Regions from separate parts of the Desulfovibrio sp. JC010 genome, predicted to be linked through region 2. Evidence: riboswitches for the same ligand, from Rfam matches in the RefSeq annotation. Region 2 holds a riboswitch; each other region holds the start of a gene.
What was found. A riboswitch is a leader RNA that binds a small molecule or an ion and turns the genes downstream of it on or off. The one in region 2 is predicted to bind cobalamin.
Positions count from the first base shown of each region.

Region 1: another riboswitch for cobalamin. It lies ahead of FMR86_RS07715 (sirohydrochlorin cobaltochelatase); the one in region 2 lies ahead of FMR86_RS10495 (ribonucleoside triphosphate reductase).
Region 3: another riboswitch for cobalamin. It lies ahead of FMR86_RS01495 (adenosylcobalamin-dependent ribonucleoside-diphosphate reductase); the one in region 2 lies ahead of FMR86_RS10495 (ribonucleoside triphosphate reductase).
Region 4: another riboswitch for cobalamin. It lies ahead of metE (5-methyltetrahydropteroyltriglutamate--homocysteine S-methyltransferase); the one in region 2 lies ahead of FMR86_RS10495 (ribonucleoside triphosphate reductase).

Region 1 is NZ_VOIQ01000005.1:232,054-235,243, reverse strand. It holds gene FMR86_RS07720 (iron ABC transporter permease) at 1-701, opposite strand, end outside; gene FMR86_RS07715 (sirohydrochlorin cobaltochelatase) at 720-1,622, opposite strand; cobalamin riboswitch at 1,726-1,927, opposite strand; gene FMR86_RS07710 (MATE family efflux transporter) at 1,947-3,190, opposite strand, start outside.
Region 2 is NZ_VOIQ01000008.1:70,143-73,332, reverse strand. It holds gene FMR86_RS10500 (methyl-accepting chemotaxis protein) at 1-571, shown strand, start outside; cobalamin riboswitch at 837-998, shown strand; gene FMR86_RS10495 (ribonucleoside triphosphate reductase) at 1,200-3,190, shown strand, end outside.
Region 3 is NZ_VOIQ01000001.1:307,968-311,157, forward strand. It holds gene FMR86_RS01485 (citrate synthase) at 1-1,275, shown strand, start outside; tRNA gene FMR86_RS01490 (tRNA-Leu) at 1,488-1,574, shown strand; cobalamin riboswitch at 1,726-1,863, shown strand; gene FMR86_RS01495 (adenosylcobalamin-dependent ribonucleoside-diphosphate reductase) at 2,052-3,190, shown strand, end outside.
Region 4 is NZ_VOIQ01000001.1:322,930-326,119, reverse strand. It holds gene FMR86_RS01550 (diguanylate cyclase) at 1-26, shown strand, start outside; gene FMR86_RS01545 (DUF4136 domain-containing protein) at 195-770, shown strand; cobalamin riboswitch at 967-1,157, shown strand; gene metE (5-methyltetrahydropteroyltriglutamate--homocysteine S-methyltransferase) at 1,235-3,190, shown strand, end outside.

The DNA.
Region 1 (3,190 bases), on a different contig from region 2:
AGGATATCAAGTTCACGGGAATAATAAACCAGCGGAATCATTCCGGCGATAAAGTACGGCAGAAACAATTGCAGATGACTCCAGCCGCGCCCCTGAAAACTGCCCATGATCCAAAAAACAATGGACGTCACGGACTCCTCATCAAGGGATTTAAGCAGGGAAATGAGCGCGGAAAGAAAAGTCGCCACCACAATCCCGGCCAGAACCATGGTTTCCCGGCGCAGTCTTCCACCGATCCGGCCCAGCATGAGCACCGCGCCAAGCGCGGCCATTGCCCCGGCAAGTGCCGCCAGCGGCAGGAACAGATTACCGAATCTGGTCCACAGTTCAGCACCGAGCACGGTCGAACCGGAGAAAATTGCCAGACTGGCTCCGAAAGCAGCACCGCTGCTTACCCCGAGGGTAAACGGGTCAGCCAGAGGGTTGCGCAAAATGCCCTGATAAACAGTCCCGGCCACAGCCAGCGACATACCCACCAGAAAAGAAAGACAGACCCGGCTGAGTCGCAGATCAATAATAATAAACGAAAGGGCCTGATCAACCTTCTGGGTACCGGTACCGAGAACGGACTTGAATACCGCCAGAACCTGTGCAGGTTCAGTTCCGTAAGCCCCGAAAAGACAGGCGGCAAAGATGGAAACCGGCACGAGCAAGGACAGTACTATAACTGCCTGCGCCCTTCTATTACCTGAAAATTCCATCCTCACCGCCTGATTTAATTAATGAGCATCAAGGTGCTTGAAAGCAACCTTGAGATGGTCAACCCAGATATCCACAACCTGCGGGAATTCAGCGGTACCCTTGAGTACGGGAACACACTTGTAACCATCTTTGGTCAATTCGGATTTCCATGAATCATCTTCATCACCAGCCATATCGTTACGGGCATGGTCACCGGCAACAGACATGAAAGGCATAAGGAAGACTTTCTTGGCTTTGCTCTTCTTGAGCAGCACTTTCACCTCATCAAGGGAAGGTGCACCTTCAACAGTTCCAACAAAAATCTTAGGGTCAACCTTGGAGAAATAATCCTGAGAAGCGGGGTAGTAAATATTGGCAAAGTGGTGGGTTCCGTGGCCCATAAGCACAACAGCATCCTTGGCCTTGCGGTCTTTGGGAATGTTGGCAACAACGGCCTTTACAGTACGCCGCATGTCTTCATCGGAGTAAAGGAGCGGCTTGCCCACAGTTACTTTGCTGATACCTTTGGGCATGCCTTCGAAGGCTTCCACGGTTTCAACTATTCCGAAATATTCTTCACCGGGAATGGTATGCAGGGACTGCACGGCTACATGGGTAAAACCTGCATCCATCATCTTGGTCATAGCCATAACCGGGGAATCAACAATCTTGCCTTCTTTAGCCAGCACATCTCTGATAATAGCCGAAGAATAGGACCAGTAAACCGGAACACCGGGGAAAGCCTTTTTCACAGCCTTGTCGATGGCATCAAATGCAGGCTGGGTCTCGGGCATGCTGGAACCGAAAGCAGCCAGCATAATGCCTTTTTTAACAGGTTTGGCTTCACCGTGTCCGGCCATGGCAAGTGAAGGAATCAGCAGAAAACAGGCAAGAAGAAATGCGGGGATGAACTTGGATTTGTCCCCAAAACGACACTGCATAACAGTCTCCTGGAATTTGGGGGGCTTATAAGATTGTGGAACCATGCACATTCAAACATGCACAGTATTTCTGACAGGCAAAAGCCCCGTTGTCCGTCAGAATGATCGTGATTTGTACCCGGGCAGGTCTTCCGACTCGTCCTATTTCACCCGGCCTTCCCGAATTTAATCAGTGGCACGCAGGATCAAACTGGCTTTGATCCACGGGGTAAAAAATACACAGGACTCACGGCGGCGGGTCCGTCCCCGACTTTCACGGGGTTCCCTATTAAGCTCGCGAGAGCACCTCAGGCAAAAGCTTGATATGATTGTTCACTCACGTTGTCAATCCTGACGCAACGCAAGCGGACCATTTCCAATCCCCGGCCAGATGCGGATCATACCGAACAAAGCCCGCAAACTGGTCCATAATCCGGCCACTATCCAGATCCAAAACAGCATATTTTCCGGCTGGAGCCAATCTACCACAAAAAGGGCACTCGCGCTGGTAAGAACAGCTGTCAGCATGGCATTACGCAAATAGCGGAAATCCCCGGTTCCAAGATGAATTCCGTCCGTGGCAAATGAAAGCGAGTTGATCGGCTGCAAAAAAGTAACTGCCAGCCATGCCGGACCAAAGACCATGGACGCTTCTTCCGGAACCAACAGCCAGACAACAGGCTGCTGCCCCAGATACATGCCGATGGTCAGCAGCACCCCGGTAACGAAACTCCATTTGCAGACCAGTGACGCGACTTTGCGCGCTGTTCCCCGGTCTGCGCGGCCCACAAAATAGCCCACCAGAGATTGCCCGCTGATAGCAAAAGCATCCAGAAAAAGGGCCAGAAAAACATAAAACTGGCGGATAGCCTGATGTGCGGCCCCGGACTCCGCCCCGGCCTTGGTGGCAAAACGGGTGCAGAGCAGCAGGAACAAACATACGCACCCGGTACGCACAAACATATCCCCGCCGATCACAAACAGCCGCCGTGCATCCGAAAGGCTGAATCCAAGATTAAAACCGTAATGTCTACGCACCACCAGCACCGCCCAGACTGCGCCGATCCACTGGCTGATGGCACTTGCCAGCGCAGCACCGCCCACGCCCATAACCGGGAACGGCCCTTTACCGAACACAAGCCCCCAGTCCAGCACCACGTTGATCGCGTTCATGCCCACCGCAATCCACAGCGGGGAACGCATATCCTGATAGCCGCGCAAAGAGCCGAAGCAGGCCAGCACCACCAGCACTGCCGGAGCACCCAGCAGACGGTAGCCCATGTAGTCCACGGCCAGATCACGCACGGTCCCTTCGCCGCCCATCATCACCGCGATATGCCCTAAAAACGGATAGACAAGAACAATCAAAACCATGCCCAGCACAGCGGAAATCCCCGCCGCCATCCAGCCCAGCGATGCAGCCCTCTCCAGATCGCCCTTGCCCAGAGCGTGTGAGACTTCAGTCTGAGTACCGATGCCCAAGAATCCGAAAACCCAGAACACGGACGAGAACACAATAGTCCCGATGCCCAGCGAGGCCAGCGGCTCAGGCCCCAGTTTGGCAACAAAGGCAGTATCCACCAGCCCGG
Region 2 (3,190 bases):
CAAGGATAGTCTTAACCAGATGAATGTCCGGGTCGAGGATATCGGACGGATCATGTCCGTGGTCAGCGATATTGCAGACCAGACCAATCTGCTGGCCCTGAACGCGGCAATTGAGGCTGCGCGAGCCGGGGATGCCGGACGCGGTTTTGCCGTGGTGGCTGATGAAGTTCGCAAGCTGGCCGAGAAGACCATGGACGCCACCAAGGATGTGAGCCTTGTTGTTGAAGCCATTCAGGAAAGTTCCCATGCCAATGTGCAGTCCATGGAGCAAGCAGCCAAATCCGTATTGGACAGTACCCGTCTGGCTGAACAGGCCGGGGAGGCTCTGGAGGAGATAGTCAGCCTTGTGAACGGTGTTACAGGACAGGTCCAGAATATTTCTGCTGCAGCTGAAGAACAGTCCGTATCTTCGGACCAAATTAACTCGTCGTCCAAAAATATTAATCAAATGGCGGAGCTGACTACCCAGTCCATGGAAAAGTCCAATGATTCGGCAAAGGATCTTTCCATTCTGGCAATGGAATTGCGTTCATTGATTGATGGATTGCGGGAGGAATGCCGAACGGTTTAGGCTCGCAATCAGGTTTTAGTTGCTGTTACAGCCATGCGAAAAAATATTTCAGCCGGGCAATTTTGTCCGGCTGAATTTTTGTGAAAAAGGTCAGGATATTTTCCCTCTAAATCAACCTCTTAAATGGTTTTGAACATGTAAAGAACAACTGTGGAAAACTATTGTTCTACACTGATTATGCCAAGCCCCCCAAGGGCTGAGAGGGTGTCCATTAAGAAAAAGTCTAGAGAGTCTTGACCGCAGTCTTAAGTCTGGTAGACTGTTCTCAGTCGTCAGCACTTCAGGAGTCCGTTGCTGCTTTCTGAGCAATTTGTGAACGGACACGACGGGAACCCGGTTTGAATCCGGGGCGGTCCTGCCGCTGTGAGGGAAGCATTCTGTGCATTATCCCCGAGCCAGCAACCCGGCCTGAGGTAGAATCAAACTGACCGGAAACCTTGTTTCTGACATTTTTCCGGTTTCAAAAGTCCTGCGGGATGCGCCTACCGGGCCTCCTGCGCCAATTGCCACACCACCATGAGACACGGCTGGGCCGTGGGCTTGCAATCTGGGGAGGTTGCATCCTTTTCTGCGTCCTTTTTCCGGCGTGGCGGTGATGTGTGCGGACAAAATTTTAACAGGTAGTTTAATGCCCAAACAAATTCTCAAACGTGACGGATGTCTCGAATCCTGGTCTACAGACCGTATTTCTGAAGCGATTTTTAAAGCCCTCAAAGCCAGCGGCATCAAAGATCCCCTGCTGAGTAAACGTCTCGGCCGCAAGGTTGAGCATAAGCTTGCCGAAGTGGATGTTCCCGAACAGGAAATGGTTCAGGATATGGTCCAGCTGGTACTCATGGAGAACCGTCTCTACTCTGTTGCCGAACGCTACATCATCTACCGTGAAAAACGCCGCGAACTGCGCCGTCAGGATGAAACCTACCTCGATATCGCCGGAACCATCGAAAGCTACCTCGACCGTTCCGACTGGCGCGTAAATGAAAACTCCAACATGGGCCACTCCTTTCAGGGACTGATGCTGCACATGTCCGGAGCGGTTCAGGCCCGTTACTGCCTTGAAAAATATCCTGAGGAAATCAGGCTGGCCCACGAGCACGGTTATTTCCACATCCATGACCTTTCTTTCGGTCTTGCCGGATACTGCGCGGGCTGGTCTCTGCGTGACCTGCTGCTGGACGGCTTCGGCCTCAAGGGCCGCTGCTCCTCCGGTCCGGCACGCCATTTTGATTCCGTAACCGGACAGATGGTCAATTTCCTCGGCACCCTGCAGAACGAATGGGCCGGTGCGCAGGCTTTCAACAACGTTGATACCTACCTCGCTCCCTTCATCCGTCACGACGGTCTGGACTATGACCGTGTGAAACAGATCGTGCAGAAGCTGATCTTCAACCTGAACACCACCTCCCGCTGGGGCGGCCAGAGCCCGTTCACCAACTTCACTTTTGACCTTGTTCCGCCCAAGCACATTGCCAGCGAACCGGTCATTATCGGCGGTGAATTTCAGGATACTACTTACGGTGAATACGAAGCGGAAATGGAGATGATCAACCGTGCTTTCGTTGAAGTCATGCTCGAAGGTGACTCCGACGGCCGCATTTTTTCATTCCCCATTCCTACATACAACGTCACCCCGGACTTTCCGTGGGAAAGCGAAGTGGGCGAGCTGCTCCTGCAGATGACCGCCAAATACGGCGCGCCTTACTTCCAGAACTTCATCAACTCCGACCTCAATCCTGAGGACGTGCGTTCCATGTGCTGCCGGCTGCAGATGGACCTGCGCGAGATCCGCAAGAAGACCGGCGGCCTGTTCGGTGCCGGAGACCTGACCGGTTCCATCGGTGTTGTCACCCTGAACCTGCCCAAGCTGGCCTACCTCGCACAGGGTGAGGAAGATTTTCTCGACCTTATCACCGAGTACGCCTCTCAGGCCAAGGATTCCCTTGAGTACAAGCGCAAGCTGGTTACCGCCAATTTTGAGAACGGCATGTTTCCCTTCTCCCAGCGTTACCTGAAGAACGGCTTCAAGGGCCACTTCTCCACCATCGGTCTGATCGGCGGTAACGAAGCCTGCCACAACCTGCTGGGCAAAGGCATCGACACCCCCTCCGGCTCACGCCTCATGCAGAGGGTTCTGCACCACCTGCGTGATTTGACTGTTGAGTTTCAGGAAGAGACCGGAAACCTCTTCAATCTTGAAGCGACTCCGGGTGAAGGTACCTGCTACCGTCTGGCCAAGATCGATAAGAATCTCTACGCCGACATCTTCACTTCCGGTGGTGATACCCCGTACTACACCAACTCCACCCTGCTGCCCGTAGGTTCCACCGAGGACGTTGTCTACGCCCTTGAGCACCAGAACGAGCTGCAGACCCTTTATAACGGCGGCACCGTGTTCCACACCTTCCTCGGTGAAGCTGTGCCCGACACCACCGCTCTGAAGAACTTCATTATCAAGGCCATGACCAACACCAAGATTCCTTACATCTCGGTGACCCCGACCTTTTCGGTCTGCGAGGATCACGGCTACATTTACGGCGAGCACTTCGAATGCCCCGATTGCGGCAAGGATGCCGAGGTATACACCCGCATTGTGGGTTACTACCGTCCGGTCAACCGCTG
Region 3 (3,190 bases), on a different contig from region 2:
ATTGCGATCCTGAAGTATGACGGTAAAGAGTACGAACTGCCCGTAATCCACGGCAGTGAAGGCGAAACAGGCGTAGACATCACTAAACTCCGGGCCCAGAGCGGCCTGATTACCTATGATCCGGGCTACGGCAACACAGGATCATGCACCAGCAACATCACCTTTGTGGACGGCGAAAGAGGTATCCTGCGCTACCGCGGATATCCCATTGAAGATCTTGCCAAACATGGTAAATTCATTGAAACCGCATGGCTGCTCATCTTCGGAGAACTTCCGCTCAAGGAAGATCTGGCCCGTTTTTCCGCCCTGCTCACCGCCGAAGAACTCATCCACGAAGACCTGCGTCACCACTTTGAAGGCTTCCCCGCTCATCGCAACCAGCCCATGGCTATTCTCTCCGCAGTAATCAACGCGCTGGGCAGCCACAACCCGGACCTCAACGACATCACCGACAAGTCCGAATTTTTCCTCGCTGTGGGCAAGATCATCTCCAAGGTGCGGACCATCGCGGCTTTTTCATACCGCAAATCCATCGGCCGCCCCTTTGTATACCCGGACCCGGAACTAAGCTACTGCCACAACTTCCTGCACATGATGTTCTCCATCCCCTACAAGCAGTATGATCCGCCCATTGAAGCGGTTAAGGCCCTTTCGCTCATCTTCCAGCTGCACGCGGACCACGAGCAGAACTGCTCCACCTCCACAGTGCGCATGGTCGGTTCCACACAGGCCAACATCTTTGCTTCCGTATCTTCCGGCATCTGCGCCCTCTGGGGCCCCCTGCACGGCGGAGCAAACGCAGCGGTTATCGACATGCTCGAAACCATCAACAACGGCGACTACACCATCGATGAGTACATCGAGAAGGTGAAGAAGAAAGAATGCCGCCTCATGGGCTTCGGGCACCGCATCTACAAAAGCTTTGACCCGCGTGCAAAAATCCTCAAAAAAGCGACCCACGACCTCCTGCAGCACGGCTTCAGCGATGAACTGCTGGATATCGCCATGCAGCTTGAAGAGCGCGCCCTTTCCGATGATTACTTCATCGAACGCAAGCTCTACCCCAACGTGGACTTCTACTCCGGTATCATCCTGCGTGCGCTGGGCATCCCGGTGGCCATGTTCCCGGTTATGTTCGCCATTGGCCGCATGCCCGGCTGGATTGCCCACTGGTACGAGGATTACACCAACCCCACATCAAGAATTAACCGTCCGCGCCAGATTTACACTGGCGAAACTCCCAGAAATTACGTACCTATAGATTTCAGGAAGTAATTTCAGTCAATATCGGTTCGGGGCTTATCCGGTCCCGGAACGATGGATATACCTACCCGGATATGCCCGTAATCCCGCTCCCCACAAGGGGTGAGATTACGGGCAATACTTTTCCAACGGACCGGAATTTAAATTATTCTCAAAAAAATTAAAGTTTTTTCAAAAAAAAGCTTGCAATTCGCAACCGATATTTATAAACAGTTCTTCGCCGTGCCGAAGTGGTGGAATTGGTAGACACGCTAGGTTCAGGGTCTAGTGGAGGTTTCTCCGTGGAAGTTCGAGTCTTCTCTTCGGCACCATCTTTCTAAAAAGAGCCGCAACAAAAGTTGCGGCTCTTTTGTTTTTTGACCAAAAAGCCCTTCAGTCCTACTGTTCATTGGGCTGGGGGACTTTTTAACCTCGACGGGCAAAAAATTATTGACCGAAGTTTAGAGTTTGTTAAGATTTTTTCTGTTGGTTTCAACTTCAGGTTTTGCAAATCAAAAAGGGAACCCGTTTAAAGTACGGGGCGGTTCTGCCGCTGTGATTCCTGTCCCTGTTCAAGGGACGGGAAAAGCCAGCAACCCGACCTGAAGCATATCTACTCAGATAATCTACACTTCTCTTCAAAATTCAGGTTACGCCTTCTGGGCAGCCTGCACCACAAATCAAAAAATCAAGCTCCGTAAGGGAGTCTCTTGGCGACAGATGTATTCTATCCGGAATACAGCATGTCCGCTGTTTGTGGTTTATTGATCTCAGGGCAGAAGAAAGCCCTTCAAAGGAAATTCATCACCATGACTGAACAAACTGTTATCACCCGCGAATCAGCTAAAATGGCTCTGGAAGAACATAACCGCTTTCAGGAAACCGTCAGTTCCAAAAAATATCAGATCCGCGATCCCAAAGGGCGGTTGCAGGAGCATTCATTTACCGACGTCAAACACAGACTCTGCCGGGAATTTCTAAAGCAGTCCCAATTCGATAAGAACGAAAATGAACAGGTCTGCGAGCTGCTTCAGTCCGGTCGTTTCATCCCCGCAGGCTCCATACTTTCCGGGCTGGGAAATGATTATGCAAAATGCTCGCTCAGCAACTGCTATCTGGCCAAGATTGAATCCGATTCCCTTGAAGGCATCTTCGAAGCCCAGAAAAAACTGGCCCGCACATACTCCTACCGGGGCGGCAGCGGCATCGACATCACCATCCTGCGTCCTTCCGGGGACCCGGTGAACAATGCTGCGGTGACCTCCTCCGGGGCAGTAAGCTTCATGCCCCTTTTCAGCGAACTGACCAACACCATCGGCCAGAACGGACGACGCGGCGCACTGATGATTTCTCTGGACATCCGCCACCCGGAAACCCGCCGTTTCATCTGGTGCAAGAGCAAGCCCGAAGAAATTTTCGGCGTGGATTCCCTGACCGGAAAGGTTCAGGATGTATTCGGTGCCAACATCAGCCTTAAAGTCACTGATGAATTCATGCAGGCAGTGGAAGAAGACAGGGACTGGACCTTCACTTTCCCCGACAGATTCAAAATCAGCGGTAAAATCTGTGATGAATCCACCCTGCAACTGCTGCCGGAAATATACGAAGCACTGAATCCGCAGGTAAATGACCGGATCGAAGCCGAGATTCTCTATAAAGTCACCGCCGTTGATCCGAAAAAGCACCAGATCAAGGTTCAGCCCGACCTTCCGGTTCATGACGGCAGTGAAACTCCTGCCGAAGGAATTCTGACCTTCTCCGTCTCCAGACGCCGCAACGAAACTTCCGACATCTTTGATCCGGTGAAGTCCGTATACAACACCCTCTGGGACGGCGACTACAGCCGCTGGCAGGAGCTTAAACTTCCCTTCAGAAAATATGACACCGTCAAAGCCCGCGACCTACTGGAAGAGATCAGTGAATCCGCATGGAAATCAGGCGATCCGGG
Region 4 (3,190 bases), on a different contig from region 2:
GTAACAGGGTCTGCTTTTATGATTAATAATTTTATGTGCTGCATGAAATCTGTTCCGGACATTGATTTTGTTTTACCACTTGGCTAAAGCCGTTAAAAAAGTTAAATGGTTAGGCTATAGGGAATTGTAATAAAGAGTTTAATACGGTTTTTTCCTTTAAAGGCGACCGTGACAAATAAAGTCAGGAGATTGTGGTGAGGAAGTTATTTGTTGTTTTTGCCCTGCTCGCAGTGATGCTTTCCGGGTGTGTGTATGTGAATATGGATGTTGAGAACAGACCTGTTAAAGGTACTGATTTCAGCCAGCTGAAAACTTTTGCTTTCAAGCAGAAAAGCGACTCCAAAAAGGATCTTGAAGCTATCCTGCTCAATAGTGCCAAGCTTGAGCTTGAAGCCAAAGGATTCCGCTACGATCCTGCAGCTCCTGATTTTGTGGTGGTTGTTAATTTCGGCTCCAAAGCTTTTATGGAAAGAGGGGTCACCTACAAAAGGGAAGCTAATGAATTCGATTACATAAGCAGTCAGACCTATACAGAAATCGGTGTGGTCAAGGATGCCGATGCTCCCCGTGTTGATAACACCGTGCGAATCTACCTGATGACCCCTGAAGAAGAAGGCATGAAAACCTATCTCTGGCGCGGTAAGGCTGTAAGTCAGGACCGCGAGGGGCTTGATATCGTAGGGCGTTGTCTGGTGAAAGGTGCTCTGCTGAAATTTCCGGCAGCAAGCGGCAGCTTCAAAGAAAAGCTGAATGTTAAGGATTGTGAATAATATTTTTTTCAGGACCGTCTGAATTATAGACGGCTTGTACATGATTTAAATGGGCTGTGAGGTTTTCCTCACAGCCTTTTTTGTTTTTCAGTGAGCGGGCTTTCCGGGGATTATTCCGGCTTTGAGTATGAAATTTTCAATTGCGCTTGACTTCAGGGATGAAGGATGGCATTTCTTGATCACTATATAACAATATTTTTATATATTGAATTTGAGTTATGAAAGCCCGCAGGAAACGGAAGACGGTGAGAGTCCGTCACAGGCGCGCTGCTGTAACCGGGAAATAAAAATGAATGGTGTCGGATCACTGTGAAAACGGGAAGGTTCGACACTGTGCGTCAAAACAGCCCGGAAGTCAGAAGACGTCCTGCAGGAACGAGTGGCCGGATCTCGCGAACAGGTCCGGAGAACAGGGATTGAGAATCCCACCGCCAAAGGCGGACACTGCAAACATGGAGAATTTTATGCTGACGCACACCTTGGGCTACCCCAGAATGGGCAGTAACCGTGAACTTAAAAAGAAACTTGAATCCTACTGGAGAGGGGAATCCGGAAGGGATGACCTTTCATTGACCGCCAGAAAGCTGCGCGTGCAGCACTGGGAAGACCAGAAAAAAGCAGGCGTAGACCTTCTTCCGGTAGGGGATTTTTCCTATTACGATCATATGCTGGATAATGCATTCAGGTTCGGCGTTATCCCGGAAAGATACGGCGTACACAATGGGAAAGCTTCCATTGATGATTATTTCAGGATGGCCCGTGGCGAAGCCGGAGAAAACGGTGTTGCCGCCATGGAAATGACCAAATGGTTCGATACCAACTACCATTATATAGTCCCCGAATTCAGTCGGGCTCAGGAATTTGTTCTTGCCGATGATTCCTTGCTGCAGCAGGTGGATGAAGCAGTTTTGCTGGGGCACAGGGTTAAAGCTGTACTGCCCGGACCGCTGACTTTTCTCCTGCTCGGCAAATGCGCGGATCAGGAATTTGACAGACTGGATCTTCTGGAAAGGCTGCTGCCTGTCTATGTGGAACTGATCGAAAAGCTTGCTGCCAAATGCGAATGGATTCAGTTTGATGAACCTGTTCTGGCTCTTGATCTTGATGAGAATGTCCGCAAACTTTTCGGGCCTGTTTATCGCACTTTCAAGGATGCTGCGGCAGGCTGCAAAATTATGGTTGCATCATATTTCGGCGGACTGGGCAGTAATCTTGAAACAGCCGCATCCCTGCCTGTAGACGCACTGCACGTTGATCTGGTGCGCGGCGCACAGGATCTTGAGCCGTTGCTCGCCAAGCTGGGCGGTAATTTGAGTCTTTCTCTGGGTGTGGTGGATGGTCGCAATATCTGGCGGGCCGACCTTGATAAAGCTGTGGCAGCCGTAAACTCTGCGTTGACAGTTCTGGGTGAAGACCGGGTGCTGGTTGCCCCTTCCTGCTCACTTCTGCATGTTCCTTTTGACCTTGAGCTGGAAGCAAAGCTGGATGCGGAAATTAAATCGTGGATGGCCTTTGCCCGCCAGAAGTGCGCGGAAATCAGGACTGTTGCCGATGCTGCTGCAGGTAAGGATGTTGAAGAAGTTCTTACTGAAAACCGCAGTATTCTTGAAGCCCGCAAAAGCAGCCCGAGGGTGAACAATCCCAAGGTTGCTGAAAGGCTGGGCGCGCTTAAAGCTGAAGATTACCGCCGCAAGTCCGTTTATGAACAGCGGGCGGAAATCCAGCGCGGCCTTGGTTTTCCCGTGCTGCCCACTACGACCATCGGTTCTTTTCCCCAGACCCCGGAAGTGCGCTCCACCCGCAGCGGATTTAAAAACGGACGCATTGAGCGCGCTGATTACGAAAGTTTCATGCGCAACTACATTGAAGACTGCATCCGCAAACAGGAAGAAATCGGTCTTGATGTGCTGGTTCACGGTGAACCGGAGCGCAACGATATGGTCGAGTATTTCGGGGAGAACTTTGACGGTTACTGCTTCACTTCCAACGGCTGGGTGCAGAGTTACGGTTCCCGCTGCGTGAAGCCCCCGGTGATTTTCGGCGATGTATCCCGTCCCGGTCCTATTACCGTGGACTGGATCAATTATGCCCGTTCTCTTTCCGATCGTGAAGTCAAAGGCATGCTTACCGGGCCGGTAACCATTCTCTGCTGGAGTTTTGTGCGTAACGACCAGCCGCGCAGTGAAACCTGCCGTCAGATCGCACTGGCTGTGCGTGACGAGGTTGCCGACCTTGAAAAGAGCGGGGTGAAGGTCATTCAGATTGACGAACCTGCTCTGCGTGAGGGGCTGCCCCTGCGCAAGGCCGAGCAGGCTGAATACCTGAAATGGGCTGAGGAATGCTTTCGTCTTTCCTCCTCCTGCGTTGGAGATGCGACCCAGATTCATACCCACATGTGCTATTGCGAATTTGATGAAATC